Regions from separate parts of the Streptomyces sp. NPDC088387 genome, predicted to be linked through region 3. Evidence: riboswitches for the same ligand, from Rfam matches in the RefSeq annotation. Region 3 holds a riboswitch; each other region holds the start of a gene.
The links. A riboswitch is a leader RNA that binds a small molecule or an ion and turns the genes downstream of it on or off. The one in region 3 is predicted to bind thiamine pyrophosphate.

Region 1: it holds a riboswitch for thiamine pyrophosphate, as region 3 does, so the genes downstream of both, ACIQAC_RS29340 (thiamine ABC transporter substrate binding subunit) here and thiC (phosphomethylpyrimidine synthase ThiC) in region 3, are expected to answer to the same signal.
Region 2: it holds a riboswitch for thiamine pyrophosphate, as region 3 does, so the genes downstream of both, thiO (glycine oxidase ThiO) here and thiC (phosphomethylpyrimidine synthase ThiC) in region 3, are expected to answer to the same signal.

The regions. Positions count from the first base shown of each region.
Region 1 covers NZ_JBIVNC010000012.1:162,778-173,197, reverse strand. Annotated here, with positions in the region: gene ACIQAC_RS29370 (VOC family protein) at 1-26, shown strand, start outside; gene ACIQAC_RS29365 (LOG family protein) at 95-1,249, shown strand; gene ACIQAC_RS29360 (LAETG motif-containing sortase-dependent surface protein) at 1,476-2,174, shown strand; gene ACIQAC_RS29355 (maleylpyruvate isomerase family mycothiol-dependent enzyme) at 2,490-3,275, opposite strand; gene ACIQAC_RS29350 (ABC transporter ATP-binding protein) at 3,300-4,319, opposite strand; gene ACIQAC_RS29345 (ABC transporter permease) at 4,322-5,923, opposite strand; gene ACIQAC_RS29340 (thiamine ABC transporter substrate binding subunit) at 5,959-7,038, opposite strand; TPP riboswitch at 7,035-7,153, opposite strand; gene rlmN (23S rRNA (adenine(2503)-C(2))-methyltransferase RlmN) at 7,199-8,305, opposite strand; gene ACIQAC_RS29330 (hypothetical protein) at 8,533-9,351, shown strand; gene ACIQAC_RS29325 (hypothetical protein) at 9,473-10,240, shown strand; gene ACIQAC_RS29320 (phosphatidate cytidylyltransferase) at 10,307-10,420, opposite strand, start outside.
Region 2 covers NZ_JBIVNC010000001.1:350,598-361,017, reverse strand. Annotated here, with positions in the region: gene pknB (Stk1 family PASTA domain-containing Ser/Thr kinase) at 1-611, opposite strand, end outside; gene ACIQAC_RS01740 (thiazole synthase) at 860-1,654, opposite strand; gene thiS (sulfur carrier protein ThiS) at 1,658-1,858, opposite strand; gene thiO (glycine oxidase ThiO) at 1,855-3,042, opposite strand; TPP riboswitch at 3,067-3,178, opposite strand; gene ACIQAC_RS01725 (NAD(P)/FAD-dependent oxidoreductase) at 3,581-4,756, shown strand; gene ACIQAC_RS01720 (Rv2175c family DNA-binding protein) at 4,830-5,195, shown strand; gene thiE (thiamine phosphate synthase) at 5,457-6,104, shown strand; gene metF (methylenetetrahydrofolate reductase [NAD(P)H]) at 6,221-7,144, shown strand; gene ACIQAC_RS01705 (hypothetical protein) at 7,203-8,159, shown strand; gene ACIQAC_RS01700 (phytoene desaturase family protein) at 8,227-9,726, opposite strand; gene ACIQAC_RS01695 (DUF4126 domain-containing protein) at 9,828-10,420, opposite strand, start outside.
Region 3 covers NZ_JBIVNC010000003.1:212,724-223,143, forward strand. Annotated here, with positions in the region: gene ACIQAC_RS09150 (metallophosphoesterase family protein) at 199-1,302, shown strand; gene ACIQAC_RS09155 (hypothetical protein) at 1,516-2,382, shown strand; gene ACIQAC_RS09160 (VWA domain-containing protein) at 2,463-3,893, opposite strand; gene ACIQAC_RS09165 (GAF and ANTAR domain-containing protein) at 3,973-4,662, opposite strand; gene thiC (phosphomethylpyrimidine synthase ThiC) at 4,916-6,736, opposite strand; TPP riboswitch at 6,729-6,918, opposite strand; gene ACIQAC_RS09175 (YibE/F family protein) at 7,476-9,161, shown strand; gene ACIQAC_RS09180 (SsgA family sporulation/cell division regulator) at 9,405-9,851, opposite strand; gene ACIQAC_RS09185 (IclR family transcriptional regulator) at 9,952-10,420, opposite strand, start outside.

The sequences.
Region 1 (10,420 bases), on a different contig from region 3:
TGGACCCGGCGGCCGTGGAAGGCTGACCGTGACGGGCGCCGGGGATGCCTAGCATGGGCGGGTGCAGCCGACTCCAGAGCAGACACCCGCCCACCTGGCAGCCCCCGCCGCGGCCGACGCCGCCGCCCTTCACGGGGCGTCCCACACCGCTTCGCACGACCGCGAGATCGAGTCCCTCGCCGAGTTCGACGAGATCGTCGCGGCGCACGGGAGCCTCGCCCACTTCCGTGTCCAGGCCGTCGACCTGACGGACCGTACGGAGGCGCTGATGTCCCTGGACTCCACCGGCGCCGTCTTCCTGGGCTGCCGTATGGACCCCGGCGCCGCCTCCTGCATCGCGGCCACCGGTGCCCTGGTCTTCCCGCCCATACCCCACCTCCCCTTCGACCCGTACCGCGGTTTCGTCTACACCCCGGACGAGCTGTTCGAGGGCCTGGGCGAGGGGTACGAGTCGACGCCGGACGCGCGGTCCTACGCGTGGTTCCAGGAGACCAGGTCCGACGGCGACGTCTTCGCCTCGATGCTGCGCTCCGTGCACGACGACGCCATCTCGGACGCCCTCGACGAACTGCTCGTCGGCGCGCGGGTGGTGGGCGTCATGGGCGGTCACGCGATGGCCCGCGGCACGGAGGCGTACGCCGGTGCCGCGCACCTGGGCCGTGAGCTGGCCCGCGCCGGCCTGACCGTCGCGACCGGCGGCGGCCCCGGCGCCATGGAGGCCGCCAACCTCGGCGCGTACGCCGCCCCGCACGAGGACGGGATGCTCGACGAGGCACTCCAACTCCTCGCGAAGACGCCGAAGTTCGTGCCGTCGATCGCCGACTGGGCACGGGCCGCGTTCGAGGTGCGGGAGCGCTGGCCGGACGGCGGCCCCTCGGTCGGCATCCCGACCTGGTTCTACGGCCACGAGCCGCCCAACGCCTTCGCCGCGCACATCGCCAAGTACTTCGCCAACGCCACCCGCGAGGACGGCCTGCTGGCCCGCTGCACGGCCGGTGTGATCTTCCTGCCGGGCGCCGCCGGGACCGTACAGGAGATCTTCGACAACGCGACGCCGAACTACTACGAGTCGCGGGGTGAGCCCACGCCCATGGTGCTCGTGAACCGTGCGCACTGGACGGAGAAGCTGCCCACGTGGCCGCTGCTCCAGGCGCTCGCCGGCGAGCGGTCGATGGCGGCGCGGATCGCGCTGGTGGACTCGGTGGCCGAAGCGGCGGGCGCTTTGGGCGACTTGCGTCCGGCGCCCTGACGTCACCGCGAATTCCGCCCGCGTCCGGCGGGAGTTGAGAGATGTCGTGGCCGGACTCTTACCAAACGCTTGACTGAGTAAAGACATCGGAAAGTGGACGGACCAAGCGGACAGAGTCATTGACGATGCTTACGGGACGCTTATAAAGCTATGAGCCTCATGAGGGTGCCGTCTTCACACCGGCTCCTTCAACCCCCCGCATTTACGCACCCCGTAAAGGACAAAAGTGTCCATATCCCGCCGCAACGCACGTCGTTCCGTGCGTGCCCTCGGTGTCGCCGCCGCTGCCTCCGCGCTCGCGCTCGGCGTCGCCGGCAACGCGCTCGCGTGCAACATCAGCGAGTTCTCCGCCGCAGCCATCTGCGACGGCACCAAGGGTGTCATCACCGTCACGGACAAGGACCCCTCGGGCGTTCCCGCGACGGTCACCGTGTACCTCGAGAACAACGGCGCCGACGAGAAGCTCGTCGGCAGCCAGGACGTGAAGGGCACCCGTGAAGGTGTGACCATCACCTTCACCGAGGACTGGAAGCCCAACGCGGAGTACCGCATCCACGTCAAGGCCGGCAACCAGGTCGACGAGGACATCAAGCCCAACCTGACCACCCCGTCCACCGCCTGCGCGACGGAGGACACCCCGAGCCCGACGCCGACCCCGTCGGAGTCGACGCCGGAGGAGTCCACCCCGCCGGCCGAGTCGGAGTCGCCGGAGCCGACGCCGTCGACGCCGGACGAGAGCAGCAGTGCGCCCGCGGAGACGGTGAGCAACGCGCCGTCGCCGGCCGTGGGTGAGTCCAACCTCGCCGAGACCGGCGCCAACTCCAACACCGGGATGATCGCCGGTATCGCCGCGGCGCTGGTCGTCGTCGGTGGCGGCGCGGTCTTCTTCGGCTTCCGCCGCCGGGGCGCCAACAGCGGCAGCTGACGTCTGACGGTTCCACAGCGCGGCCCGTCCCCGGGTTTCCGGGGGCGGGCCGTCCGCTGTCGGCCGCGGGCCCGTCGTGGCCGCTCGCGCAGTTCCCCGCGCCCCTGAAAGACATCGTTCGGCCGCGGGCCCGTCGTGGCCGCTCGCGCAGTTCCCCGCGCCCCCAGAAAGCCCCCCCCCCCCGCCGCCGCACCCGCGTAGCCGCGGGCAAACGTGCCGCAGGGCGGCACGGGTGGGCGCGGCGGCACCGCGCAGGGGCCGGGCTGCGCAACGCCCCGCCTCCAGCTGCCACCCCGGTCGCCGCACCCTCCGGCGTCAGCCGAAAGTGGCCCGTTCCAGCCAGAACTCCAGCAGCTCCCGCTCCCCGAGCACCTCCACCCCGGCCCCGTCCAGCGGCAACCGCCGATAGAACGCCAGCAGCACATCCGTAAGCGCCCCGCGCAAAGCCACCGTCGCCTTCTCATGCCCCCGCCGCCACACCACCCCACCCGCACCAAGCTCGATCACCCACTCCGCCTCCACATCCGTGGCATGCAGATGGATGGTCCGCCCGTCCCCCCGCAACTCGTTCGCCGCATCGTGCGGCATCACCCGCTGCACGTACTGCACGATCTGGAGCCACTCGTCGATCGCGTCGGCGGCCACCTCCGGCGCCACGGAGTACGGCAACCCGGCCGCCAGCGTCGCGTCCGCCCGGTGCACGGTCAGCTCGTGTGTCATCCGCCGCGCCCAGAACCCGGACGTGGGGATCCCGGCCCAGCTCCACACAGCGGTCTCGGCCCCCGCCTCCCGCAGACTCGCGACCACCCGCTCCCCGGTCTCCGCGAGCCACCCGTCCAGCGCCGCCGCGTCCCCCTGGGCGACGGGCCCCGTCACCTCGGGCACCCGGTCGAGCGGAAGCTCCTCCTGCGCCCGTGTGCGCACCATCTCGTCGACCCAGCGCAGCGCCCCGCCGGTGTGCCGCACGAGGTACTCCAGGGACCAGTCGGGACACGTCGGCACCCTGCCGGACAGATCGGCGCCGGACGTCACCACGGCCCGCAACTGCCCCACCTGGTGGGCGATTTCATCGCAGTAGCGCTCATGTGCGAGGAGAGTCATGCCCCGCAGGCTACGGCGGCCGGTTCAGCCGAGCACCACGATTTCCGCCGTGTCGAAGGCGACCCCGACCACGTCCCCCACCTCGGGCGCGTCCCGCAGCGCGCACGCCGCCTCCAGCCGGGGCGCGTCCTCGGGCTGGAGGTGCACGGCGACATGGGTGCCCTTGAAGGTGCGCGCGGTCACCATGCAGCGCAGCCCCTCGTCGGCGGCGACGAGCCGTACCCCGGCGGGCCGTACGAGGACGTCCCAGGTGCCCTGGGGTGCGCCCACGGGCACCGGCAGCTTGCCCCACGCGGTGTCGGCGGCCTGTCCGCTCACCGTGGCCCGCACGACGTTGTCGAAGCCGAGGAAGCGCGCCACGAACGCGTCGACGGGCCGCTGCCACACGTCGAGCGGGGTGCCGGACTGCGCGATCCGGCCGTCCCGCATCACCACGACCCGGTCGGCCAGCGCGAACGCCTCGCCCTGGTCGTGTGTCACCGCCAGCACGGTCGTCCCCAACCGCCCGAACAGCTCCCGCAGTTCGACCACCAGCCGTTCCCGCAGGGACCGGTCGAGCTGCCCGAGCGGCTCGTCCAGCATCAGCAGCCGGGGGCTCGGCGCGAGCGCGCGGGCCAGCGCGACCCGCTGCTGCTCGCCCCCGGAGAGCGAGCCGACCGCCCGGCGCGCGGCGCCCGGCAGACCGACCAGCTCCAGCAACTCCCGTACCCGCGCCTGCTGTTCGTCGCGCGAGGCGCCGCGCATCCGCGGCCCGAAGGCGACGTTGCCGCCCACGTCCCGCTGCGGGAAGAGCTGGTGGTCCTGGAACATCAGCCCGATCTCCCGCCGGTGCGCGGGCACCCCCGACTGGTCCCGGCCGTCGAGCCGCACCCGCCCGGCGTCCAGTGCCTGGAGTCCCGCGACCGACCGCAGCAGCGTCGACTTGCCGCTGCCGCTCGGCCCGAGCACACACACGATCTCGTGCTCGGCGACATCGAGGTCGACGGCGTCCAGCACGTTCCGCCCGCCGAGGCGGACCGTCGCGCCCTCAAGGGTCAGCAGCATCGCTAGAACTCCCCGGTCCGGTCGGTCCGCAGCCGTTCGAGGACCAGCAGCGCCACCGCGCACACCACCATCAGAATCGTCGAAAGGGCCATCGCCTGGCCGTAGTTGAGCTCGCCGGGCCGCCCGATCAGCTTGGCCACGGCGACCGGCAGCGTCGGGTTGTCGGGCCGCGCGATGAACACGGTCGCGCCGAACTCGCCCAGCGACACCGCGAACGCGAACCCGGCCGCCACCAGCAACGCCCGCCGTACCAGCGGCAGATCGACCTCCCGCCACACCCGCCACGGCGACGCGCCGAGCACGGCCGCGGCCTCCCGCAGCCGCGCGTCCACCGCCCGCAGCACCGGCAGCATGGTCCGTACGACGAACGGGACCCCCACCAGCGCCTGCGCGAGCGGCACCAGGATCCAGGTGGAGCGCAGATCCAGCGGCGGCTCGTCCAGCGCGATCAGGAAGCCGAAGCCGACGGTCACCGCGGAGACCCCGAGCGGCAGCATCAGCAGCGCGTCGAACCCGCGCACGAAGGGTCCCGCGTCCCGCCGGGTGAGCGCCGCCGCGGCGAGCCCGCCGACCAGTACGGCGATGGCGGTGGCGACAACGGCGTAGGCGAGCGAGTTGCCGACCGCGTCGATCGGCGGGACGAGGAACACCCCGGAGTCGTCCGAGGCCAGCGCCCGGTAGTAGCCGAAGTCGGGGGCGTCGAGGGACCGCCGTACCAGCACGGCGAGGGGCAGCAGCAGGAGTACGGCGATGACGGCCAGGACGCCGGCCAGCAGTCCCCACTGTCCGGCCCCGCGCGGGCGCCGGGCCGTGGTCGCCGGGTCGACCAGCCGCAGCGCGCTCTCCCGCCGCCGTACCGTCCAGGCGTGCACGGCGAGGATCGCGCCCACGGCCGCGAACTGCACCAGGGTGAGGACGGCCGCCGTGGACAGGTCGAAGATCTCGGACGTCTGCCGGTAGATCTCCACCTCCAGGGTGGAGAAGGTGGGCCCGCCGAGGATCTGCACCACACCGAACGAGGTGAAGGTGAACAGGAAGACCATCAGCGCGGCGGCGGCCACGGCCGGTCCGAGCGCCGGGAGTGTGACCTTCCGCCAGGCCCGCAGCGAGGACGCGCCCAGCATGCGTGCCGCCTCCTCCTGCCGCGGGTCGAGCTGGGACCAGAGGCCGCCCACGGTCCGTACGACGACCGCGTAGTTGAAGAAGACGTGCGCGAGCAGGATCGCCCACACGGTGGTGTCGAGGCGTACGCCCCACAGCTCGTCGAGGAGTCCGCCGCGGCCGACCAGTGCCAGGAACGCCGTACCGACGACGACCGTCGGCAGCACGAACGGCACGGTCACGACCGCGCGCAGCACCTGCTTGCCGGGGAAGTCGAGGCGGGCGAAGACGTAGGCGCCGGGCAGGGCGATCAGCAGGGTCAGCGCGGTCGAGGCCAGCGCCTGCCAGGTGGTGAACCACAGCACGTGCCGGATGTCCGACTGCCCGAGCACGTCCCACAGCCGTCCGAACCGCCAGCCGCCGTCGACGTGCAGGCCCCGGCCGAGGATCGCGGCGACCGGGTAGGCGAAGAAGACGCCGAAGAACGCGACGGGCAGGGCCATCAGCCCGAGCCGCGCCGCGCCCCCGCGGCGCCTGCCTACTTCAGTACGAGCGACGTCCACGACTTGACCCAGTCGTCACGGTGGTCGGCGATCTTCGCCGGGTCCATGGTCTCGGGATCCTTCGCCTGGGGGCCGTACTTGGCGAAGACCTCCGGGACCTGGGCGGCCTCGCGCACCGGGTAGACGAACATGTTCAGCGGCATGTCGTCCTGGAACTCCTTGGTGAGCAGGAAGTCAAGGAGCGCCTTGCCGCCCTCGGTGTTCCTCGCGTTGCTCAGCAGTCCCGCGTACTCGACCTGGCGGAAGCAGGTGCCGTCGGCGACGCCGGTGGGGGCGGTCGTGGGCTGCGGATCGGCGTAGACGACCTCGACGGGCGGCGAGGAGGCGTACGACACCACCAGCGGCCGGTCGCCCTTGGCCTTCTTGCCGCCGGCGGACCCGGAGAACTCCTCGTTGTAGGCCTGCTCCCAGCTGTCGACGACCTTCACGCCGTTGGCCGTGAGCTTCTTCCAGTAGTCCTGCCAGCCGTCGTCGCCGTACCTGGCGGCGGTTCCGAGCAGAAAGCCCAGGCCGGGCGAGGAGGTGGAGGCGTTCTCGGTGACGAGCAGGTTCTTGTACGCGGGCTTGGTGAGGTCGTCGAACGTCTTCGGCGGCTCCAGCCTGTGCTCGCTGAAGTAGGCCTTGTCGTAGTTGACGCAGATGTCGCCGGTGTCGACGGGCGTGACCCGGTGCTTGCTCTCGTCGGCCCGGTACTCGGGCAGCACCAGGTCGGAGCCCTTGGCCTCGTACGGCTGGAAGAGCCCGTTGTCGAGGGCGCGGGAGAGGAGGGTGTTGTCGACGCCGAAGAAGACGTCGCCCTGCGGGTTGTCCTTGGTGAGGATCGCCTTGTTGACGGCCTGGCCGGCGTCGCCGTCCTCCAGGACCTTGACCCGGTAGCCGGACTTCTTCTCGAAGTCGGCGAGGACGCTCTTGGAGACGGCCCAGGAGTTGTGGCTGACGAGCGTGACGGTTTTGGAATCCCCGCCGCTGCCGGAGTCGGAGCCGGATCCGCACGCGGACAGCGTGAGGAGGCCCAGGCCGGCGGCCAGGGCAAGGCAGTGCTTGGTGCTTCTCATGAAGGAAACCGAACTTCCTACCCAGAATGACCTGGGCGAGGTTCAGAGGGTCTGCGGCCCGCCTGTCCTGCGGCGGCCGCACTCTCAGCGCTGTGGCGCTCCCCTGTCGGAAAATGGGATATGAAGTTGTCCTGATGACGCTGTACCGACGTCGGTCAGACTACCGCTCGGTGGCCGCGAGCTGACCGCACGCCCCGTCGATCTCCTGACCTCGGGTGTCCCGGACGGTGACCGGCACGCCGTGGGCGGCGATGGCCTCGACGAACGCCTTCTCGTCCTCGGGCCGGGACGCGGTCCACTTGGAGCCCGGCGTCGGGTTCAGCGGGATGAGGTTGACGTGCACGGGCCGGCCCTTGAGCATCCGCCCGAGCCGGTCGGCGCGCCATGCCTGGTCGTTGATGTCCCGGATCAGCGCGTACTCGATGGACAGCCGCCGCCCGGACCGGTCGGCGTACGCGAACCCGGCGTCCAGCACCTCGCGCACCTTCCACCGGGTGTTGACCGGTACGAGGGTGTCGCGCAGCTCGTCGTCGGGGGCGTGCAGCGAGATCGCGAGGCGGCACTTGAAGCCCTCGTCGGAGAACCGGTTGATCGCCGGGACGAGACCCACGGTCGAGACGGTGATCCCGCGCTGCGAGAGCCCGCCGCCGTCGGGTGCGGGGTCGGTCAGGGCGCGGATGGCGCCAACGACCCGCTTGTAGTTGGCGAGGGGCTCGCCCATGCCCATGAACACGATGTTCGACAGCCGCGCGGGCCCGCCGGGCACCTCGCCGTCCCTGAGCGCCCGCATCCCGTCGACGATCTGGTGGACGATCTCGGCGGTCGACAGGTTCCGGTCGAGCCCGGCCTGTCCGGTGGCGCAGAACGGGCAGTTCATCCCGCACCCGGCCTGCGAGCTGATGCACATGGTGACCCGGTCCGGGTACCGCATCAGCACCGACTCGACGAGCGTCCCGTCGAACAGCCGCCACAGCGTCTTGCGCGTGGCACCCTCGTCCGTCGACAGATGCCGTACGACGGTCATCAGGTCCGGCAGCAGCGCCTCCCGCAGCCGCTCACGCGAGCCGGCCGGGATGTCGGTCCACTGCTCCGGGTCGTGCGCGTACCGCGCGAAGTAGTGCTGCGAGAGCTGCTTGGCACGGAACGGCTTCTCCCCGACCTCGGCCACGGCGTCCTTGCGCTCGGCTGGCGTGAGATCAGCAAGATGCCGCGGCGGCTTCTTGACTCCGCGGGGGGCGACGAATGTGAGTTCTCCGGGCTTAGGCATAGCCGTACCAGTGTCGCAGATCGGATCAGGTGATCTGAGCCCCGAGCTGTGCGCAGTGGCCGTCTCCGGTCGTCGCCGGCTCTCTTCCGACGGCCCGCAGACGGACCCGCACGGACGTGCCGCCGGCCTCGATCACACACTCGCACCCAAAGGCACCGCATTCCGTCGAGCCAAGAAAGGACCAAAACGGTGACACCATTCAAGATCCGCTGACACCGTCTCAGCCCATGATGTCACTCGCCGTGAACTTATCCGCGAAATTCACACCGGACATATGTGCGAACGGGCCGGGGGACTGGAATCCCATCGGGTCCGCGGAAGCACTCAGCGCCTTCTGCGGTATCTTCGCCGGCTTCGTTTTCTCCGGCGTTGTCATGGTCATTGGCCAGAAGAACGCGGCAGGCAAAGACGCCGACGCTTCGCGCGGTCTCCGTCTGCTGCTGCCCAGCTTCTTCGCGCTGGCCCTCGCCGCCTACCTGTACGCGCTGACGGCGGGCGAGCTGGTCTGCAAAAGAGCATCTATCGAGCAACTGTTCGCCGGCGCGATTCTGGGTGCTGCCGCACCGGTGGTCATCACCGCACTGGCATGGCTGCTCCTGGCGTACGACCGAAATAGCGACGGAGAGGTGCGCTTCTTTCGCGGACTTATTCTCGTGGCAGCGATTTTCGCCACGGCGATGCTCGCTGTGTCATCCGTCGGATTTCACAACACATGGACCGAGCGTTCCGCAGCCTGGTGGGCGGATTGGATGATCTGGGGAACACTCGCAGGTCTCGTTGTCGCCTTGTGGTATTTCTGGCGCAAGCGGGTTTCTCCGACGCCCTCGGGTTCCGTGCCGAGCTGGCCGAATCGACACGTCACGGTCTGTGCGTGGTTCACGTTGATGATCAGCGCGATCCTCGCGGCGCTCAGCGCGACCTTCGTGGGCATCCCCCACGACCAGCTGGAGCTGCCTCTCGGGCTGGTCTACACGATGAGCGAGGCAGCCCTTGTTCTGCCTGCTCTCATCCTGGTGAGCGCCATGTGGGCAGTACCAAGGGCCTGATGCCCCCTTCAACGAGAAGACGGCCGCCGTCCTCGCAGAGCCTCCGGCTCCCGTTCGGTCTCCTTGCTCGCGTGATCGTCGGCGGGTGAGACTGGCCACTCGGCTTCGGTGGGGAGTGCGTGTGAGGGTGGGGACGGGGGACGGCAGGGCCGGGTGGGGCGGGTGGAACCGGGTGGGTGGGGCGGTGCTGGTCGGGCTGGCCGTGGTCGCCGCCTTCGCCGGGTTCTCCGTCTTCACGACCTGGCTGCCCGGCGACGCCGCCCGGTACCGGGACTACTCGGCGGCCGGGAAGTGTCCCGCCGGCAGTGAGGCGTCGGCGGTGGAGGACTGTCTGCGGGACGTCACCCTCACCGTGGAGAGCGTGACGAACAAGCGGAAGAACCGGGCGGCGGTCCTGACCGGACCCGGGCCCTACACGCGGATGGAGTCGTCCTTCGGTGACCCGGGGCCGGTGCTGAGCGGGCTGGAGAAGGGCGAGCGGGTCACCGGGACCGTCTGGGACGGGGACGTGATGGTGATCGCGCAGGGGAACCTGCGGCAGAGCACAGCCGAGGAACCCCGCGACGAACTCCAGATGGTGGCCGCGATCGGCACGTTCCTGTGGCTGCTGGCGGCCCTCGGGCTGCTCTTCGGCGGCGTGCGGGTGGCACGGCCCACGCACCCCGGGCACTTCACCTGGCGGCCGTACGGCAAGGTGCTGCTCATCGTCGCGGGCGTCAGCTGCGGTGTGGTGGGCCTCGGTTCCGTGTGGACGGGGGTCCCCTGGCCGGTCGTACCGTCGGTGTGCGGGGTGGTCGTCGTGGGCACGGCGTGGTTCCTGTACCGCGACCTGCGGGACGGACGGGCCGGCGCGGGGCCCCGGACGCAGCCACCCCTCCCGCTCCCGTGACCGCCGCGTTGTGACGCGGCCGTGCACGGGTCGGAAGGGGTGGATCCGCACCGGATACGCGGAGGTTCAGCCCGAGCCGACGAAGACCACCATCAGCAGCCAGACCACGGGTGCCGTCGGCAGCAGGGAGTCCAGGCGGTCCATGATGCCGCCGTGACCCGGCAGCAGCGTGCCCATGTC
Region 2 (10,420 bases), on a different contig from region 3:
ACACCGCACGCGTAGACGTCCACGCGCGCGTCGGCCGTGCCGTGCTCGATCTGCTCCGGGGCGAGGTAGGAGACCGTGCCGAGCACGGATCCGGTGGTGTTGGTGACGGTGTCCACGGACCGCACCAGACCGAAGTCGGCGACCTTCACCCGGCCGTCGTCCCCTATGAGGACGTTCTCCGGCTTCATGTCCCGGTGCACGAACCCGGCGCGATGAGCGGCGCCGAGCGCGGCCAGCACCGGCTCCAGGATGTCCAGGGCGGCACGGGGCTGGAGCGCCCCGCGCTCGCGCAGCACGTCGCGCAGGGTGCAGCCGGCGATGTACTCCATGGCGAGGTAGACGTACGACCCGTCGGTGCCCTGGTCGAAGACCTGGACGACGTTGGGGTGCGCGAGCCGGGCGACGGACTTGGCCTCCCGGATGAACCGGTCGACGAACGTGGCGTCGGCGGCCAGCGTCGGGTGCATGACCTTCAGCGCGAGCACACGGTCGAGGCGGGTGTCCACGGCCCGGTAGACCGTGGCCATCCCGCCCACCGCGATCCGCGCGTCGACGCGGTACCGGCGGTCGAGCAACTGCCCGACCAGGGGGTCCTGAAGGGTCGTGTCCACGCAGGCGAGTCTACGAGGCACCGCCGACAGCACCGCCCGTTCCACCGATCGGGCGACGGAATGCAGCAGACCTGTGACCGTCACGGGACGCGAAACCGGGCCGTTGTGACGGTCACCGGAACGCGGGGCCGGACATCCGCCGAACGGCTGACGGGGGAGTCGGCGGGGAGCCGGTGGGGAGCCTGCGGGGGAGCGGGACCGGCACGAAAGGGATGGGGCCGTGCCCGAAAAGCGTGCCGCCCGCGCCCCTAGAAGGCCGGCCGCTCCGGGTCCAGGCGGGCCCGGCCCTCCGTCGGGGAGGACGCCTCCGCGAAGTGCCGCTTGGGGATGCGGCCCGCGCGGTGTGCCAGGCGGCCGGCCTCCACCGCGTGCCGCATGGCGTCGGCCATCAGGACCGGCTCCTGGGCCCGGGTGACGGCCGAGGCGAGCATCACGCCCGCGCAGCCCAGCTCCATCGCCAGCGCCGCGTCGGAGGCCGTGCCCGCGCCCGCGTCCAGGATCACCGGCACGCGTGCGTGCTCGGTGATCAGCTGGAAGTTGTGCGGGTTGCGGATACCCAGTCCGGAGCCGATCGGTGAGCCCAGCGGCATGATCGCCGCGCAGCCCGCGTCCTCCAGCTTGCGGGCGAGCACCGGGTCGTCGTTGGTGTACGGCAGGACCGTGAAACCGTCGTCGACCAGGGTCTCGGCCGCGTCGAGCAGCTCGATCGGGTCGGGCAGCAGGGTCCGCTCGTCGGCGATGACCTCCAGCTTGACCAGGTCGGTGCCGAGCGCCTCGCGGGCCAGCCGGGCGGTGAGGACGGCCTCGCCCGCGGTGAAGCAGCCCGCGGTGTTGGGCAGCACCCGGATGCCGAGCTTCTCCAGCACCGACAGCACCGAGCCGTGCACGTCCGGGTTGACCCGCCGCATCGCGACGGTCGTCAGCTCGGTGCCGGACGCCACCAGCGCCCGTTCCAGCACGTCCAGGCTGGGCGCGCCGCCGGTGCCCATGATCAGCCGGGACGAGAACGACGTACCGCCGAGGAGGAAGGGATCGTCGGCCATCGGTCAGCCTCCTTGGACGGCGGTGAGGACCTCGACGCGGTCCCCGTCGGACAGGGACGTCGTGGACCACTGACCGCGCGGGACGACGGTTTCGTTGAGTGCGGCGGCGACTCCGGAGGGCGCCGGGGTGAGCGCCGTCACCAGGACGTCGAGAGCCGTGCCGGGAGCCACTTCGCGGGTCTCTCCGTTGACCGAGATGTTCATGCGGGCTGCTCCGTGAGTGCGGCGGCGGTGAAGCGCCGGGGGGTGAAGGGGCGGGCTTCCTCGGGGAGTTCACCGGTGACCAGCGCGTGCGCGAGCGCGTCGCCGGTGACCGGTGTGAGCAGCACGCCGTTGCGGTAGTGCCCGGTGGCCAGCAGCAGTCCGTCCAGCTCGGTCGGGCCGAGCAGCGGCGCGTTGTCCGGGGAACCGGGGCGCAGACCCGCGCGGGTCTCCGTCAGGGGCAGTTCGGTGATGCCGGGGACCAGCTCGTGGGCGTCGCGCAGCAGCGCGTACACCCCGCCCGCGGTCACCGTGGTGTCCCAGCCGAGCTCCTCGCTGGTCGCGCCGACGACGAGTTCGCCGTTCTCGCGCGGCACCAGGTAGACATGGCTGCCGCGGACGACCGCGCGGACGGTACGGCTCAGGAAGGGCGCGTATCGCGCCGGCACGGCCAGCCGCAGCACCTCCCCCTTCACCGGCCGTACCGGCGGCAGTACGTCGTCCGGGACGCCCGGCAGCCGCCCGCTGAGGCTGCCGGCGGCCAGCACCACCTGGCCGGCGCCGAGGCGGACGCCCTCGCGGGTGACGGCACCGGTGGCCCGCTCCCGCTCGACCACGAGCCGTTCGGCCCAGGTGCGGTGGAAGACCACCCCGGCCAGCTCGCAGGCGCTCAGCAGGGCCGCCGCGAGCCGCCGTGGGTCGATCTGGTGGTCACCGTCGACCCGCAGCCCGCCGCGCACGCCCGGCGCGAGCATCGGCTCGAGGCGCCGGCACTCCCGGCCGGACAGCCACTCCGACTCCAGGCCCGACTGCCGTTGCAGGGTGTGCAGTTCCCGCAGATGCGCGCGGTCGTCGGCGTCCAGCGCGACGGCGAGCGTGCCGCACCTGCGGTAGCCGAGGTCGTGTCCGGTCAGGTCGGTCAGCTCGGCCGCGAAGGCGGGATAGCGGTCGGCCGAGGCCACGTTGAGGCCGAGCAGGGTCTGCTCGCCGTAGTGCAGTTCGGTGACGGCGGCGAGCATGCCGGCCGCCACCTGGGCGGCGCCGCCGCCGGGTTCGGGGTCCACGACGGCCGTGGCGAGCCCGCGCTGCGCGGCCCGCCAGGCCGTGACCAGACCGATGATTCCGCCCCCGACGACGAGGACGTCCGAGGTGTGTTCCGACGTGCGTAGCGTCGGGTGCTCCGACAGGTGTGACGTACGTGTGGAGGACGACACGGGCGTTCAGCCCCTCCCTTCGCCGGCATGACCCGGATCAGGTTCGTACGGTCGGAGGCCGCCAGCCTCCCTCTCAGCCCGGTGCGTCCGGGCTCCCGCGAGTGCTCTGTGCGAGTCACCCTAACTCCTGGTTCCGTGCCTCTGTAAGGGAGCCGTCCGCCACGATCGCGCCGCCCGGCTGCCTCGCGGCACCCCCGGTCGGCGCCCGGACCGCAGGTCGGACCCGGTCCGTGCCCGGTCCGTGCCCGGTCCGTGCGCCACCGCGCGGGCCGCGGGAACCGGGCCACCCGCGCGCGTGCCCCCGGCCGACGCGGGTGCCGGCGGGCACACGCGCCGGAGACCGCCTGGACTTTCGGTAGGTCCGCACCGGACCGCCGGTCCGGTGTGACAGGACTCGCAAGCGCACCCCCTGACTGACAATTTGTCAGGTGTCTATGGTGATCAGGTGAGCGACGACAGAGAGCAGACGGCGGCGCCCGGATCGCGCCGCGTGGTAGTGGTGGGCGCCGGCATGGCCGGGGTGCAGACCGCGGTCGCGCTCCGGGAACAGGGCTTCAACGGCACGGTGACCCTGATCGGCGCCGAACCCCACCAGCCCTACGACCGTCCGCCCCTGTCCAAGGCCGTCCTGCTCGGCAAGGCCGAGGACTCCGCCTTCGACATCGACTTCGACGCGCTCGACATCGAACTGCTCCTCGGCCGCGAGGTCTCGGGCGTGCGCCCCGGGGACCATGAACTGGACACCGAGGCCGGACCCGTCGCCTACGACGTCCTGGTCCTCGCCACCGGCGCCGCGCCGATCCTGCTGCCGGGCGCGGAGGGTGTGCCCGGCGTGCACCTGCTGCGCACCCTGGACGACGCCGCGCGGCTGCGGCCGGTGCTCGCGCGACAGCACGACATCGTGGTGGTCGGCGCGGGCTGGATCGGCGCCGAGTTCGCCACCGCCGCGCGCGAGGCGGGCTGCTCGGTGACGGTCGTGGAGGCCGCCGACCGCCCGCTCGCCGGGGCGCTCCCCGAGGAGGTGGCCGCCCCGATGGCCGGCTGGTACGCCGACAGCGGGGCCGTACTGCGCACCCACGCGCGCGTGGCACGCGTCGAGCCCGGCGAGGTCGTCCTCGACGACGGCTCGCGGCTGCCCGCGGGCGCCGTGGTGGTCGGCATCGGCGCCCGGCCCGCCACGGCCTGGCTGGCCGGCTCCGGCATCCAGCTCGGCGCGCACGGCGACGTCGTCGCCGACACCCATCTGCGCACCTCCGCCCCCGACGTCTACGCGGTCGGCGACTGCGCCTCCTTCCCGTCCGTGCGTTACGGCGAGCGGCTGATGGTCCACCACTGGGACAACGCCCTCCAGGGGCCGCGCACGGTCGCCGAGAACATCGTCGAGGGCGGCCAGGCCGACGCGGTCTACGACCCGGTGCCGTACTTCTGGTCCGAGCAGTTCGGCCGCTTCGTGCAGTACGCGGGGCACCACTCCGGCGCCGACACGACCCTGTGGCGCGGTGACCCTTCGGGGCCCGCGTGGAGCGTCTGCTGGCTGCGCGAGGGCCGCCTGGTCGCCCTGCTGGCGGTGGGCCGCCCGAGGGATCTCGCCCAGGCCCGGCGGCTCATCGAGTCGGGCACGCCGATGGATCCGGAACTGCTGGTGGACCCGTCGCGCCCGCTGAAGGCGGCCACGGCCGTCCGCTGAGAACGGCCTGGTCCGGAGCCTTCGGACGCGGCCCGGCTACCGAGTGTCAGTCCCAGATGGCAGTCTTGGAGGCGTGACCGAGATTGACGCAAAGATTGATGCTCTCGTCCCCGCCTGGCTCACCCTCCCCGACATCGCGGAACAACTGGACGTCGAGGTGACCCGGGTGCGGCAGCTGGTCAAGGAGGGCCAGCTCATCGCCGTACGCCGGGGTGAGAACCGCGCGCTGCACGTCCCCGCCGCCTTCATCGACGTGGACAAGGTCGTCAAGGGCCTCGCCGGGACCCTGACACTGCTGCGGGACGACGGCTTCACCGACGAGGAGATGCTGGAGTGGCTCTTCACTCCGGACCCCAGCCTGCCGGGCACGCCCGCGCAGGCGCTGAGCGAGAATCGTGGCACGGAGGTGAAGCGCCGAGCCCAGGCGCTCGCCGTGTAACCCGAACGCGCTGAACCGCCCACCGCCCACCGTCCGGCGCCCGGCAGCCGGGGCCCCGGCCGCGGTGAACGACGCCCTGCGGCGGCGGTGGGCGGGCACGAGGCTGCCGTCGCGGCGTGTACAGCGGCGTGTACAGCGGCCGTAACTGCTGCCGGAGACGGCCCCGCTGCCACGGTGGCGGCCCGGCGGTCCGTGCGGCAGGACCACACCGGGTGCCCGTACCGACGCGGGCACCCACACCGACATCGGGGGGAACCGACCATGTCCGACACCGCACGCGAGCGGCTCGCCGACGCCCGGCTCTATCTGTGCACGGACGCCCGCAAGAGCCGCGGCGATCTGCCGGAGTTCCTGGACGCGGCGCTGGCCGGCGGCGTCGACATCGTGCAGCTGCGCGACAAGGGCATGGAGGCGGCCGAGGAACTGGAGCACCTCGCGGTCCTCGCCGACGCCTGCGCCCGCCACGGCAAGCTGCTCGCGGTCAACGACCGCGCGGACGTGGCCCACGCAGCCGGTGCCCACGTGCTCCACCTCGGCCAGGGCGACCTTCCGGTGCCCGCCGCCCGCGCGATCGTCGGCGACGACGTCCTGATCGGCCGCTCCACCCACGCCGACGGCGAGGCGACGGCCGCCGCCGCCCAGGACGGCGTGGACTACTTCTGCACCGGGCCCTGCTGGCCCACCCCCACCAAGCCCGGCCGCCACGCGCCCGGCCTGGACCTGGTCCGCCACACGGCGGCGCTGGGCACCGACCGCCCCTGGTTCGCCATCGGCGGCATCGACCTGGGCAACCTCGACGAGGTGCTCGACGCGGGCGCCGGCCGGGTCGTGGTCGTCCGCGCGATCACCGAGGCGGACGACCCGGGCGCGGCGGCGGCGGAGTTCACCAAGCGGCTCCGGCAGACGTGACCCGGAGCGGGCCCGGGCGGCCCGGGGTGTCCAAGGGATGGACAACAGGTCGGCAAATCGGGCAAATCTTCAGCGCTCGGTTGGGTGGCCCGCCGGGCCGCCACTAACCTGCCCGTATGGCCCTCGGAACCGCATCCACCAGGACTGACCGCGCACGCACGGTGCGCGACATGCTCGCCGCCGGGAAGACGACGTACTCCTTCGAGTTCTACGCGCCGAAAACCGCGAAGGGCGAGCGGAGCCTGTGGAACGCGCTGCGCAGGGTCGAGGCGGTGGCCCCCGACTTCGTCTCCGTCACGTACGGTGCCGGCGGTTCCACCCGCGCCAGCACCGTCAAGGAGACGCAGCAGATCGTCGCCGACACCACGCTGACGCCGGTCGCCCACCTCACCGCCGTGGACCACTCCCTGACCGAGCTGCGCAACGTCATCGGCCAGTTCGCCGACGCCGGCATCCGCAACATGCTCGCGCTGCGCGGCGACCCGCCCGGCGACCCCATGGCCGACTGGGTCGCGCATCCGCAGGGGCTGACGTACGCCGCCGAGCTGGTGCGGCTCATCAAGGAGTCGGGCGACTTCTGCGTGGGCGTCGCGGCCTTCCCGGAGATGCACCCGCGCTCCAGCGACCCGGAATCCGACATCCGGCACTTCGTCGACAAGTGCCGGGCCGGCGCCGACTACGCGATCACGCAGATGTTCTTCCAGCCGGAGTCCTACCTGCGGCTGCGCGACAAGGTGGCCGCCGCCGGCTGCGAGACGCCGGTGATCCCCGAGATCATGCCGGTCACCAGCGTCCGGATGCTCGAACGCCTCCCGCAGCTCAGCAATGCTCACCTTCCGTCCACTTTGAAAGAGCGGATCCTCACAGCGAAAGACGATCCGGCGGCTGTACGCTCCATGGGGATCGAGTTCGCCACGGAGTTCTGCGCGCGGCTGCTGGCCGAGGGAGTCCCCGGACTGCACTTCATCACGCTGAACAACTCCACGGCGACCCTGGAAATCTACGAGAACCTGGGCCTGCACCACCCGCCGCAGGCCTAGACCGGTCGCACCCGCGTACGACACACTGCGTAACGGCCACACTGGGAGAGGGGCGTACATGGGCTGGACGGTCCTCTACATCGCGTTTGGCATCGTCGCGTTGTGGCTGCTCGGCGAAGTGCTGTTGCAGTACAAGGCGCGGCTGCGCTGGCGGCTGCTCGCGTTCGGCGGCTTCCTCGGCGTGGTCGTCGGTGTCCTCGTGCCGTCGGTCATCGTGATCGGCCTCGGCGCCGCCGCCTTCGCGGTCGGGCAGACCTACGTCACCCTGTCGTTCCGCCGCGGCTTCGCGGAGGGCTGGGCGGTCACCGGCCGCCCGTCGTTCGGCAGCAAACGCCGCCGCGCGGAGGCCGAGCACCAGGACCCGACCCTGGAGGTCTCCGACCTTCAGGCCGGCGACTACGCGGACGCCGACCAGCACGGCGCCGACACATACGGTCACCAGCGTGCCGCCTACACCCAGGACGACTACGAGCGCGACGACGTCTTCACCCCCGCGCGCTCCGCGGAGCCCACGGCCGCCGAGGCCACCGCGGTCTACGAGCCGCAGCCCATGCCCGACGACACCGGCTCCTATGGCGTCTACAGCGACACCGGCAGCTACGCCACGGCCCAGCAGCCCCAGGACCAGTACGCCGCGGCAGGCCAGGGCACGGACCAGACGTACGGCTACGACGGCTACAACAACTACGGCCAGCAGCAGTACGGCTACGACACGGGCGGCCAGCAGCAGTACGCCGCCTACTCCGATCCGTACATCGGCACCCCGACGTACGGCTCGGACAACGGCTACGACGCCACGGGCTACGGTCAGCAGCAGTACGACCAGCAGGGCTACGGCCAGGACCAGTACGGCGGCGGCTACCCCGACGGGACCCCGCCGAACGGTGTCTGGGTCCCGCAGCAGCGCAACACCGACGACCCCTACGGCGGCGAACTCCCGCCCGAGCAGCCGTACCCGTACCAGGGCGACGGACAGCCGCAGGGGAACTCCTACGACGAGCGCTACCGCTTCTGAGCCCCTGAGGCCCGGCCGGCCCTCCCGCGCGACGCGCCCTCTTCCCGGACGACGGGCAGGGGGCGCCTCACTGTGAGCCGCGGAAGTCCGGCCCCTCCACGATCAATCCGGCGACCAGCGCGCCCGACATACCGGCGTGCGGCAGTCCGCCGCCCGGGTGGGACCAGCCGCCGACGCCGAACAGGCCGGGCAGGGCGGTGGAGTTCGCCGGATGCAGCAGCCGGCCGTCCGCCGCGGCCAGCGCCGGGGCCGGGACCGCACCGCCCACCGCGCCCGTCTCGTCCCCGATGTCGGCCGGAGTGCGGACCGCACGCCACAGGACACGGTCGCGCAGCCCCAGTATCGCCCGCTCGGCGACCGTGACCATCCGCTCGACGGCCGCCTCGGCCTCCTCCCGCGAACCGCCGCTCCCCGCGGGCACGGTGGCGGTCAGCGTCATGGCCTCGTGGCCGGCGTCGGGCACCGACCCGGGGTCGTCGGGCCGGAGCACGGTGACCGTCGGCCCGGTGCCGGGGGCCGGCGCCGCACCGAACAGGAACTCCAACTCGGCGTCCCGGTCCGGCGTGTGCACCACCGTCCGGTGCGCGGTGCCCTCCGGACGGCCGCCGCGCAGGGCGAGCAGCACGGTCAGCCGGCTGGGCAGCCCCTGCTGCGGCACGACCTCGGCTCCCTGCCGGGCGCCCGCGGCGATCCGGTCCAGGACACCCGGAGCGACCCCGGCGACCACGAAGTCCGCCTCGGCCACACTTCCGTCGGCCAACTCCACGCCCGCCGCGCGGCCTTCCTTGTCCAGCACACGCGTGACGTCGGCCCCGAAGACGAACTCGACGCGGCGGGCCAGACACCGCTCGTACACGGCACGGGCCAGCTCACGTATGCCCCCGCGCACGTACCAGGTGCCGAAGGCGTGCTCCATGTACGGCAGGACGGCCGCGCTCGCCGGTGCCGTGCGCGGATCCAGGCCGTGGGCCAGCGCGTGGCTCTCCAGCAGGGCGGCGAGCCGGGGGTCGCGCAGCTCCCACGCGCCGATCTCGGCGAGTGTCCCGGCCCGGCGGGTGCGCAGAAGGCGCTTGTGCGGCACCGACGGGTAGGGCTCGCGGTCGGCCAGCGTCCGCCAGTTCGGCCACAGGGTCTCTTCCAGGAGGGGCCTGCGGGTGCGGTCCCAGGCCTCGCGGGCCCGCACCAGGAAGTCGCCCCAGCGGTCGCCCGCGCCCGCTCCCAGGCCTTCGTCCAGGGCGGCGACCACCCCCGCGCGGGAGGCGTTCGGCAGCGCGATCCGGGTGCCGTCCGCGAAGACGTGCCGGGCCGACGGGTCGACCTGGACCAGCTCGACGCAGGCCTCCAGGGGTTCCTTGCCGGTCTTCACGAACAGATCGCGGTAGACCGCGGGCAGCGGCAGGAGGCCGGGGCCGGTGTCGAAGCGGAAGCCGTCGCGCTCCAGTCTCCGTACCGCCCCGCCGTACGTCTCCGTCCGCTCGTACACCGTCACCCGGTGGCCCGCGACGGCCAGCCGGGCAGCGGCCGCCATCGCGCCCGTCCCGGCGCCGATCACCGCAATCCGTGCCATGCCAGGGACTTTATCGGCCACCACTGACATCCCGGCCCGCGCGCCTGTGACCAGCGCGGACGCGGGAGTCCGGGGCGCCCGGGCAACGGCCCGGACCCGGCTCAGAAGGGTGGTGCGGGGCCTGCCCGAGCGAGCCGTCTCTCCTCCCGCCGCTGGGCCCTGCGGCGCAGGAACCGGCGGATCCGCGTCACGAGGAAGAACAAGACGATCAGGCCGCCCACCAGCAGCACGGCCGCGATGATCGCCGCCGCCTCCGGGTGGAAGATCGCGAACGTCACGAGCCCGCCGACGCCCAGGTCCTCGGCCAGGCTGAGCACGATGTTGCTGACCGGCTCGGGCGAGGTGTTCACCGCCATCCGCGTCCCCGCCTTGACCACGTGACTGGCCAGCGCCGTGGAACCGCCGATCGCGCCCGCCGCCAGCTCCGACAGCGAGGTGCTCTGCCCGGCGAGCAGCGCGCCGACCCAGGCGCCGGTGGCCGGCCGGATCGCGGTGTGCACGGTGTCCCACACCGAGTCGACGTACGGGATCTTGTCCGCGACCGCCTCGCACAGGAACAGCACGCCCGCGACGACCAGCACCTCGGGGCGTTGCAGCGTCTCCGGGACCTCGTCGCTCAGTCCGGTCGCGCCGAAGAAGCCGAGCAGCAGCACCACCGCGTACGCGTTGACACCGCTGGCCCAGCCGCTGGTGA
Region 3 (10,420 bases):
GCCGCCGGCACCCCGCGACGCCTCTCCGAGGCCGGGCAAAGACCTGCCCAATCGGGGCGAAAGCCGCGGTGAACAGGAGTCTTGCTCCGATTCACCACCCCTGGGTCATCACATGGCACGATCCGCATTCCTATGATGGGCCCACGACACCGCGGGCCGCTGCGACCAGGCAGTCCGATGCGGTGCAGCGGCGGCGCGATGGTGGAGGGGTCGATGACTCAGGGGGCCGGTCAGGGACCCGAGGTGGAGCGCACGGCGACGTTGCGCGACTTCCGGGTGCCCGCGTACGTCAACGAGACCGGCCCGTACGCCCACAGCATGCAGCCCGGCGCGGCCGCCGGGCCCGTCGCGCAGCCCGTCGACCACCCCGACGAGTACACGCCCACCCAGCGCGACCTCCCGGTCATCAACCGGGGTGACACTGTGCAGGTGACCGTCGAACCCGACCCGGAGCCCGGGTCCGCCGCCCCGTCCGACACCGGCCCCGGCCCGCTCTACGTCGTCGGCGACGTGCACGGCTACTTCCACGAGCTGATCGCCGCGCTCCAGGAGCAGGGCCTGATCGACGACTCCGGCCAGTGGTGCGCGGGCACCGCGCGGCTGTGGTTCCTCGGCGACTTCACGGACCGCGGTCCGGACGGCATCGGTGTCATCGACCTGGTGATGCGGCTGTCCGCCGAGGCCGCCGCGGCCGGCGGCTACTGCAAGGCCCTGATGGGCAATCACGAACTGCTGCTCATCGGCGCCAAGCGGTTCGGCGACACCCCCGTCAACTCCGGTGCGGGCACCGCCACCTTCCAGGCGGCCTGGCTGCTCAACGGCGGCCAGAAGACCGACATGGACCGCCTCCAGGACCACCATCTCCAGTGGATGGCCCGCCTGGACGCCGTCGAGGAGGTCGACGGCCACCTCCTGGTCCACTCGGACACCACCGCCTACCTCGACTACGGCCGCTCGATCGAGGAAGTCAACGACACCGTCCGCGAGACCCTCACACGCAACGACGCCGACGAGGTCTGGGATCTGTTCCGCAAGTTCACCAAGCGGTTCTCCTTCCGCGACGAGGGCGGCGCCGACCATGTGCGCTCGCTGCTCGATACGTATGGCGGCACCCGCATCGTTCACGGCCACAGTCCGATTCCGTATCTGCTCGGCGAGGTCGGCTCCGAGGACGGCGAGGAGAGCGCGGGACCCGTGGTCGAGGGGCCGCACGTGTACGCCGACGGGCTCGCCATCGCGATGGACGGCGGCGTGACCATGGCCGGAAAACTGCTCGTTCAGCAACTGCCCCTGCATATCTGACGGTTCCCCGTGCATACCCGCGGGATTCCGGGGCAGACGTCCCATCCGACGGTTGGGCGTACGACGGCGCAGGACACGGGGCTATTTCGGTAAACCCCCTGTCACCGTGTGCCGTCACCGCTCTACCATCGGCTTATCCGTAGCAGGCTCCCCTCCGTTTCTGCCCGACGGCTCGTTGGCATGCGAGCCCCAAGCCCTACGGAGCATCGGGGGATGCACATGAACAGCGTTCCGCAGCACCTGCTGAGCGAGGACCGCCAGGAATACGAGCGGATCCTCGATGAGGCGCTGCGCTCCGCACCAACCCGACCGGAGCTGACCGCTGTAGGCCAGCGGCTCAACCCCGAACAGCTGCGCACCATGGCGCTCAACGCCACCGCACTCATCACGGCGGCCGCGGCGACCGAGTACCAGCACTACGTGAAGGTCCGCGAGGAACTGCGCCAGCCGGCGCCGTCCACCCCGTCGTCCGGCCACGACTCCGGCTCCAGTGAGTCGGGTTCGGGCACGGTGGGGCTCGCCGCCACCATGGGAGAGGTCACCGAGGCCGCCGGCGCGGGCGTTGTCGCCGTCGTCGCGGTGCTGGCTCCCGTCCTCGCCGGAACGGCCGCGGCGATCTTCCTGCTCGTCGGCTATCTCCTCCGGACGGTGACGCCCGACCTGTCGTTCGGCGAAACGCTCGTCACGACCGGCTGGGTGTTCGGCGCCGTCACGGCCGTGGCGATCCTGGTCGCCGCCGTCGGGCTGCTGATCACCGCACTGCACAACCGCCCGTCCCGGGAAGCCGGTCCCTACGGCGAACCGAACGGGGAGGTGGCGCTGGCCAGGGAAGCCTGGCGCGATGCGCTGCTGGAGCGAGGCATCCTGCCGTTCCTGCGCGAAGCGCTCGCCACCCCCGGTGCGACCGCCCTGCACAGTACGGCTCCGTCGGCCCCGGCCAGCCGTATGCCGCACCTCGGCTACGACCGTCCGGGCTTCTCCAGCCCCGGCGACGGCGCCTCCCCGGGCTCCCGTCCGAGCTTCTCCAGCCCGGACTACACAAGCCCGGACTTCGGAGGCCCGGAACACCGGCCGGAGTAACCACCCACCCGCGCTCCCGCACGGACACCCACCGGGGTCCGGGGCGGGGGCGTGAGTCGGTGGGTCTCTCTGTGCCCGCCCTAGAGGATCCCCGCGCGGCCCGCCGCCGTGATCCAGCTCGGGAACTCCGAGAGCAGCCGGTCGTACAGCTCCGCGTCCGGGACCGTGCTGATGTCGTCCACGGCGAAGAAGCCGACGTTGTCGACGCGGCGGCCGGTCAGGGTGTCCAGCCGCTCCAGCACGCCGTAGTTCGACTTCCCCAGCCCCACGAACTGCCAGAAGATCGGCTCGTCCACGGCCTCCCGCAACTGCTGCTCGATCTGTGCGTTGCGGTAGACGCCGCCGTCGGAGAAGAACAGCACCAGCGTGGGTGCCGCCGCCGGGTTCTCTCGTACGAAGGCGCGGACTTCGGCGATGACCTTCTGTTCCTCGTTCTGGATGCCGACCGTCCGCATGTCGACCTGGCCCGGCTCCATGCCTCGCTTCGTCTTCTTGCGCCCGAAGAGGCTCAACTGGCCCACCCGCACATGCAGTCGCAGCCACTCGGGCAGCTCCCCCAGCAGCAGATCGGGCAGCCGCGCGGGATTCGACGCGAACGTCCACGCCTGCATCTCACCATCGTCGTCCAGCTGCGCCGCCACGGCGGCCATCCGCTCCACCACGTCGGCGACGACCCCGCGCGAGTACAGGAACGACATCGATCCGGACGCGTCGAGCACCAGAATCACCCGGGCGGTGACGCCCTCGGCGCCGTGCTTGCGCAGGCTGACCGCGACCTGCTCCTTGCGCAACGAGAGCCGCTTGCGCATGTCGACGGGCAGCTTCTCCTCACCCTTGGTGAGGCGGACACCGGCGGGCATCGCGGGCGGACCGCCCTGCCGGTACGGATACGGGGACTGGACCGGGGGCGGCGGCGTGACCTGCGGGTACGAGGGCGAGGCCGGGGCCGGGGAGGTGACCGTCGCCGCCGTGTCGCCCTCCTCGTCGACCGTGATGCCGAAGTCCGTGGCCAGCCCCGCGAGCCCGGAGGCGTACCCCTGCCCCACCGCCCGGAATTTCCACTTCCCCTGCCGCAGATACAGCTCACCGCCGATGAACGCCGTCTCCGTGCCGGCCGCCATCTCGAACCGGGCCAGCTCCGCCGACGTACCGGCGTCCAGCAGCCGCAGCGTCAGCCCGGGTACCTGGCCGAAGGTCCCGCCGTCGGCCGAGGCGCACAGGACGATCCGCTCCACGGCCGCCTCCAGCGCGCCGAAACGCACCCCGACCGTGTCCGCCATACCCGCGCCCGTCTGCTGTTTCCCCAGGTGGGTGACTGCTCCGGAGGTGTGGTGCGGTTGGTTGTAGAAGACGAAGTCGCCGTCGTCCCGGACCCGCCCGTCGGCGGTGAGCAGCAGCGCCGAAGCGTCCACATCGGGCACACCTGGCCCCGCCGACCAGCAGAGCTCGACCCGTACCTCGGCGGCCTCGACCGGGAGGTTGGCGCCCTTGCTCAGTGCACTCGATGTCATGGGCCCAGTCTGCCGACCGGCCGTGGCCCTGACGACCTCCCCGGCGTCTCCGTTCCACCACCGCGGGTGCGGACACGGCTTAGGTGAGACCGCCGCGGTCGCAGATGATGCGGGCCACGTCGCGGAGCTTGATGTTGTTCTCCTGCGAATAGCGGCGCAGTACGTCGAAGGCCTGGTCCTCGGTGATGTTGTGGCCGCCCATGATGATGCCCATGGCCTCGCCGATGAGGTGGCGGGTGTCGACGGCCTGTTCCAGCTGGGCCTGGGTGCGTGCGGCGGAGAAGGCGACCGCGGCGTGCGAGGCGAGGAGCCAGCCGGCCAGTTCGCTGGCCTCCGTGAAGACACCCGGCTTGCGGGAGTAGATGTTCAGCGCGCCGAAGTCCTCGTCCTCGGTGTAGAGGAGGAAGCCCATCATGCTGCCTATGCCCAGGTCACGGGCTTGCGGAGCGTATTTGGGCCAGCGTGGCTGCGGCTTGGTGAAGTCGGCGATACGGAAGACTCGGTCTCCCAGCGAGCTGCGGGCGGCGTCGAAGCAGGGCCCTTCGCCCGACTCCTCCTGAAGCTTGTCGGAGCTGACGACCAGCTCGTCGGTGGCGGCGATGGTCTCCACCTTCTTGCCGCGCAGCCTGAGAATGCCCGCCGACTCACACCCCTCGACGAGCTCGATCGCGGAGGCGGTGATCCGCTCCAGGGTGGCGGTGACCGACTCCTGTGCCAGGAGGTCGCGCGCCATGGCGGCCAGTTGTTGCGCGAACCGGGCCCAGTCCATGACTGCCTCCTCGCCCCACCTCATCCCGGTGACTTCATTCCAAGCTTCGCATGCGAACGACGGGGCCGGGCCGCTTGCGGGGTACCGAGGGGGGCGCCCTCGATCCGCGACAATTAACCAAACATGTGTTCAGTTTTCAAGGTGCGATGTCATCTCAAGGTGCGGTGTCGTTTCAAGGTGCGGTGTCGCTGTCGCGTTCCTCGCGGGGTCGGGTGCGGTCCGGGCCTCACCCGACCCCGCGAGGCGCGCTGCTTCAGTCGGCGAGCGGCAGGTACACCCTGTTGCCGCTGGCGGCGAACTCCTTCGACTTCTGGAGCATGCCTTCCGCGACCTCCTCGGGAGACGCCCCTTCGGCCGCGACACCACCGAAGCGCTCGTTGATGCTCTGGCTGATCTTCATGCTGCAGAACTTGGGGCCGCACATCGAGCAGAAGTGGGCTGTCTTCGCGGGTTCTGCCGGCAGGGTCTCGTCGTGGAACTCACGGGCCGTGTCCGGGTCGAGGGCCAGGTTGAACTGGTCCTCCCAGCGGAACTCGAAACGGGCGTCCGACAGCGCGTCGTCCCACTCCTGTGCTCCGGGGTGCCCCTTGGCGAGGTCGGCTGCGTGGGCGGCGATCTTGTAGGTGATGACGCCGGTCTTGACGTCGTCACGGTTGGGCAGGCCCAGATGTTCCTTGGGCGTGACATAGCAGAGCATGGCCGTGCCCCACCAGGCGATCATCGCGGCACCAATGCCGGAGGTGATGTGGTCGTACGCCGGCGCGACGTCCGTCGTCAGCGGGCCGAGCGTATAGAACGGAGCTTCATCACAGATCTCCTGCTGAAGGTCGATGTTCTCCTTGATCTTGTGCATCGGGACGTGTCCCGGGCCCTCGATCATGGTCTGTACGTTGAAACGCTTCGCGATCCGGTTGAGTTCCCCGAGCGTGCGCAACTCCGCGAACTGCGCCTCGTCGTTGGCGTCGGCGATCGAGCCCGGCCGCAGTCCGTCACCCAGCGAGTAGGTGATGTCGTAGGCGGCGAGGATCTCGCAGAGTTCCTCGAAGTTCTCGTAGAGGAACGAGTCCTTGTGGTGCGCGAGGCACCACGCGGCCATGATCGAGCCGCCGCGCGAGACGATGCCGGTCTTGCGGTTCGCCGTGAGCGGCACGAACGGCAGCCGCACACCCGCGTGGACGGTCATGTAGTCCACGCCCTGCTCGGCCTGTTCGAGGACCGTGTCCTTGTAGATCTCCCAGGTCAGCTCCTCGGCCCTGCCGTCGACCTTCTCCAGCGCCTGGTAGAGCGGCACGGTGCCGATGGGGACGGGGGAGTTGCGCAGCACCCACTCGCGGGTGGTGTGGATGTTCCGGCCGGTGGACAGGTCCATGACCGTGTCGGCGCCCCAGCGGGTCGCCCAGGTCATCTTCTCGACCTCCTCCTCGATGGAGGAAGTCACCGCCGAGTTTCCGATGTTGGCGTTGACCTTCACCAGGAATCGCTTGCCGATGATCATCGGCTCGATCTCCGGGTGGTTGACGTTGGCGGGCAGCACGGCCCGTCCCGCCGCGATCTCCTCGCGCACGACCTCGGGAGAAACGTTCTCCCTGACGGCCACGTACTCCATCTCCGGCGTGATCTCGCCCCGGCGTGCGTACGCAAGTTGCGTGACCGCGCTGCCGTCACGGCTCCGGCGCGGCTGACGAGGCCGGCCGGGGAAGACCGCATCGAGGTTGCGCAGGCCGCCTCGCGGCGACGTGTGCTTGATGCCGTCGTCCTCGGGGCGGACGGGGCGCCCCCCGTACTCCTCGGTGTCGCCGCGGGCGATGATCCAGTTCTCCCGCAACGGCGCCAGTCCCCTGCGAACATCAGTGGTGACCAGCGGATCGGTGTACGGGCCGGAGGTGTCGTACAGCGTGACGTCCTGCCCGTTGGTGAGATGCACCTGACGGACCGGCACACGCAGATCGGGGCGGGAGCCCTCGATGTACGCCTTGTGCCAGCCGATGGACTTCCCGGCCTCCTCGCTGGTGGCGATCTCCGTGTCGCTGGAGATCTGCGTGGAGGCAGGCGTGCGTGCGTCCTCGATGGTCATGAGACCTACTCCCTACGCCGGCATTACCCGGTAACAGGTTCGGCGGTCGACGCAGCGGTTCTCGTCTGTCGGCGTTCCATGGGATACGTCACTCGTGATGAGTGATGTTCCACGTGAAACATCGCGAAGACGAAGGTCAGCGCCCTCTCAGCCCGGTGCTCCGAGCTCCCGCGTGTACAAAGGTGACTCCACGCTAGCGTCAATTCGGGCGCGGTGAACAGAGGGCCCCTGCCGTTCTTGCGATGATCGGTCGGTGACCACACCGCAGGATCCCCCATTCCCTCCGCCGGAGCCGCCCCGCGAACCGGGCGATGCCTCCGGCTCCGGCCGCGGCCCCGGACCCGAAGCGGGACCGGACTACGAGACCGGCTCCGTACGCCGACTTGGCGCCCGCTCGGGGCCTCCGGCGGGGGCGAGTGACGGTCGTGGGGGCGGGGTTGGGGAGGGGGGCAGGGGTGTTGGGCCTGGTGTTGGTCGCGGCCCTGGTCCTGGGCCCGGTCCTGGTCCTGGTCTTGGCCCCGGTCCTGGTCCTGGGCCCGGCGGTCCTCGTGGTCAGGGTGCCGGTCCTGGCAGCCCGCATGGCCAAGGGCGCGCTCCTGGTGGTCAAGGGGCGGGTCGTGGTGGACAGGGGCCGGGTACTGGTGGTCAGAGGCTTGGACCCGGCGGTCAGGGGCGCGACTTCGGTGGTCCCCCTGGCGGGCAGGACTTCAACGAGCCGCAGGGGCAGCCGTACAGGCCCGTGCGGGGCGAGGGCTACGGCCCCAACGCCGGCGCAGGCTATGGTCCCGGCGGCAACGCGCCTGGTGACGGCCGTGGTCAGGCATCCGGCGGGGGTTACGGCGACGGCTATGGCGACGGTTACGGCGGTGGCCCTGGCGGCCACGGAAACGGGCCCGAGGGCCCGGGAGCCGACCCCCGCAATGGGCCCACCAACGGACCCGCCAACGGGCCGGACGACGGCCACAGGCATGGCCAGGGCAACGGCGGTCCCGGCAACGGGCACAGCGGCGGACACGGTGACCACCACGGCGACAATCACGGCGGCGGTCACGGACACGGCGACAACGGGCACGGCGGTGGGCACGGTCACTCCCACAGCCACGGTCCCGCCGCCCCGGTCTCCGTCCACCTACGTAAGATCATCGCGGCCATCCTCGTACCGTTCGCCGCTGCCGTCCTGGTCGGGCTCGGGCTGCTCTGGCCCGGTGGCGCACCGCCGCACGAGCGCACCGGTGTCGGTTTCGACCGGCAGACACAGGAAGCCACGGTCACCAGGATCGATCAGGTGGACTGCGCGTCGGTGAACGCCTCCGGGGGCACCCCGACCGGCGACACCTCCACCGCCGAGGGCTCCTCCGCCGTCCAGCAGGCCAAGGGCGACTGCAAGCGGGCCACGATCCGCGTCGACACCGGCACGGACAAGGGCCGTACGTTCACCGAGATCGTCCAGCCCGACCAGTCCCGCCAGTTGAAGCAGGGCCAGGAGGTCGTGGTCGCCTACGAGCCCTCGGCGCCCAAGGACCTTCAGTACTCGGTGACCGACATCAACCGGCGCCTCCCCATGACCCTGCTCGCCGGCATCTTCGCGCTCGCCGTTGTGGTCGTGGGCCGGCTGCGGGGGCTCATGGCGCTGGTCGCGCTGGCGATCAGCTTCCTGATCCTCAACTTCTTCATCCTGCCGGCCATCCTCCAGGGCTCGAACCCGCTGGTCGTGGCCGTGGTCGGAGCGAGCGCCATCATGCTGGTCGCGCTGTATCTGTGCCACGGGCTGTCGGCGAGAACCTCGGTCGCGGTACTCGGCACGCTGGTTTCCCTGCTGCTGATCGGCATCCTGGGCTCGCTGTTCATCGGCTGGGCGGCCCTCACCGGCGACACGGACGACAACACCGGTCTGATCCACGGCCTGTACCCGTCGATCGACATGAGCGGTCTGCTGCTGGCCGGCGTCATCATCGGCTCGCTCGGTGTGCTCGACGACGTGACGGTCACGCAGACCTCCGCGGTCTGGGAGCTGCACGAGGCCAACCCCACGATGGGCTGGAAGGGGCTGTACCGGGCCGGCATCCGGATCGGCCGCGACCACATCGCGTCGGTCGTCAACACACTCGTCCTCGCCTACGCCGGCGCCGCGCTCCCCCTGCTGCTGCTCTTCTCGATCGCCCAGAGCAGCGTGGGAGCAGTCGCCAACAGCGAGTTGGTCGCCGAGGAGATCGTGCGGACTCTGGTGGGTTCGATCGGTCTCGTCGCCTCGGTGCCCGTGACCACGGCACTCGCCGCCCTCGTCGTCTCGGCCGACCGCACGTCGAAGGGTTCGACGGGAGCGACCGCACCGACAGGACCGGCAGCACCGGACTCCACAACGCCGGGCGCACACCCTCCGGCCGGTACGCCCCGCACCGGCCGGGGTCGCCGCCGTAAGCGCTGAGAGCGGCGCGGAGGCGGGAACCCCGGGTATGGGTCGGAGAGGGATGCACGGGGTGAGCCGGCTCGGGAAACCCATCCCACCCGGTCCCCCGAGTCCCACGCCGGACCACGTCAACAAGCCCGACCACATCAACAAGCCGACCGCATCAACAAGCCCGACCGAAGAACCGTTCCTGCAAGCCTTCCGGACCCGTTCGCCGGTCCCAACGCCCCCGCTTGAGGAAGCGTTCCGCCCCAGAGCGGCTCAGCCCGCGCTCTGCTCCTCCGCCAGGATGCGGTCCAGAGTCTCGTCGAGGTGGGCGTCGAAGTCGGCGAGCGCGCCCTCCTGGCCCAGCGGCACCAGCTTGTCCGTACGGTCGAGGAAGGCCACGAGCGGCGCCGCCGAGGAGCGGAACAGGGCGTGGTCGCTGCCGACCTGAAGGCGGATCAGCACCTCGCCCAGCGTGTCCGCCTCGGCCGGCGACACATGGACGTCGCCCTCGCCGCAGGGGGTTCCCACACCGTCGATCAGCAGTTCCCGGCCGAAGGCCCAGGTCACCGGGGCGTCGCCGGGCAAGTGGAAGGTCAGCCGCACGGCGTACGGATCACCGGTCTCATAGCGCAGCTCCACCGGGATACGGAAGGAGAGCTCCTCGGAGACGAGAAAGCTCATCATGACCTCTGCCTGAACTGCCTGTACGGACTCGCGCATCGCCTACCCCGCCATGTGCCGGTCGAGTGGCCGGGAATGAGCTCCCGGCACTTGATGGCATCTTGCTGAACGCACACGGCAGATCACAAGGAGTGAGTTTTCAGATGCTGATAGAGATCGCCAGTGACCCCGGCATGCGTCCGATCTCCGCCTGGAGCTCCCGCGCGGCCGCCAGCAGTCGATCCCCCTGCTGAGCTGGGAGGGAGATGGCGATCGTGGCCGCTGTGGCACCCAGCGTGACGGGGATCGCGGCGCACACCGCGCCGAGTGCGTACTCCTGTCTTTCGACAACCGGAGTCCTACCATCCGCCCGTTCGAGGCGGCGAAGGAGGGCCCCATCGTCACGCACCGTATATGGAGTGATGGTTTCCACGGGGTAGCGATCGAGGTGGTCGCGGCGGGCGCCCTCGTCGAGCTGGGAGAGCAGACACTGGCCGATCGCGTGTGCGTGACCGGTCTCGCGGAAGTCGGCCCACTCCTCGACCGCCGGACTGCCCGGACTGTCCGAGACGCACAGGACTTCGATTTCGCCGTCCCGGTAGACGGCGTAGTACACGGGAACACCGATC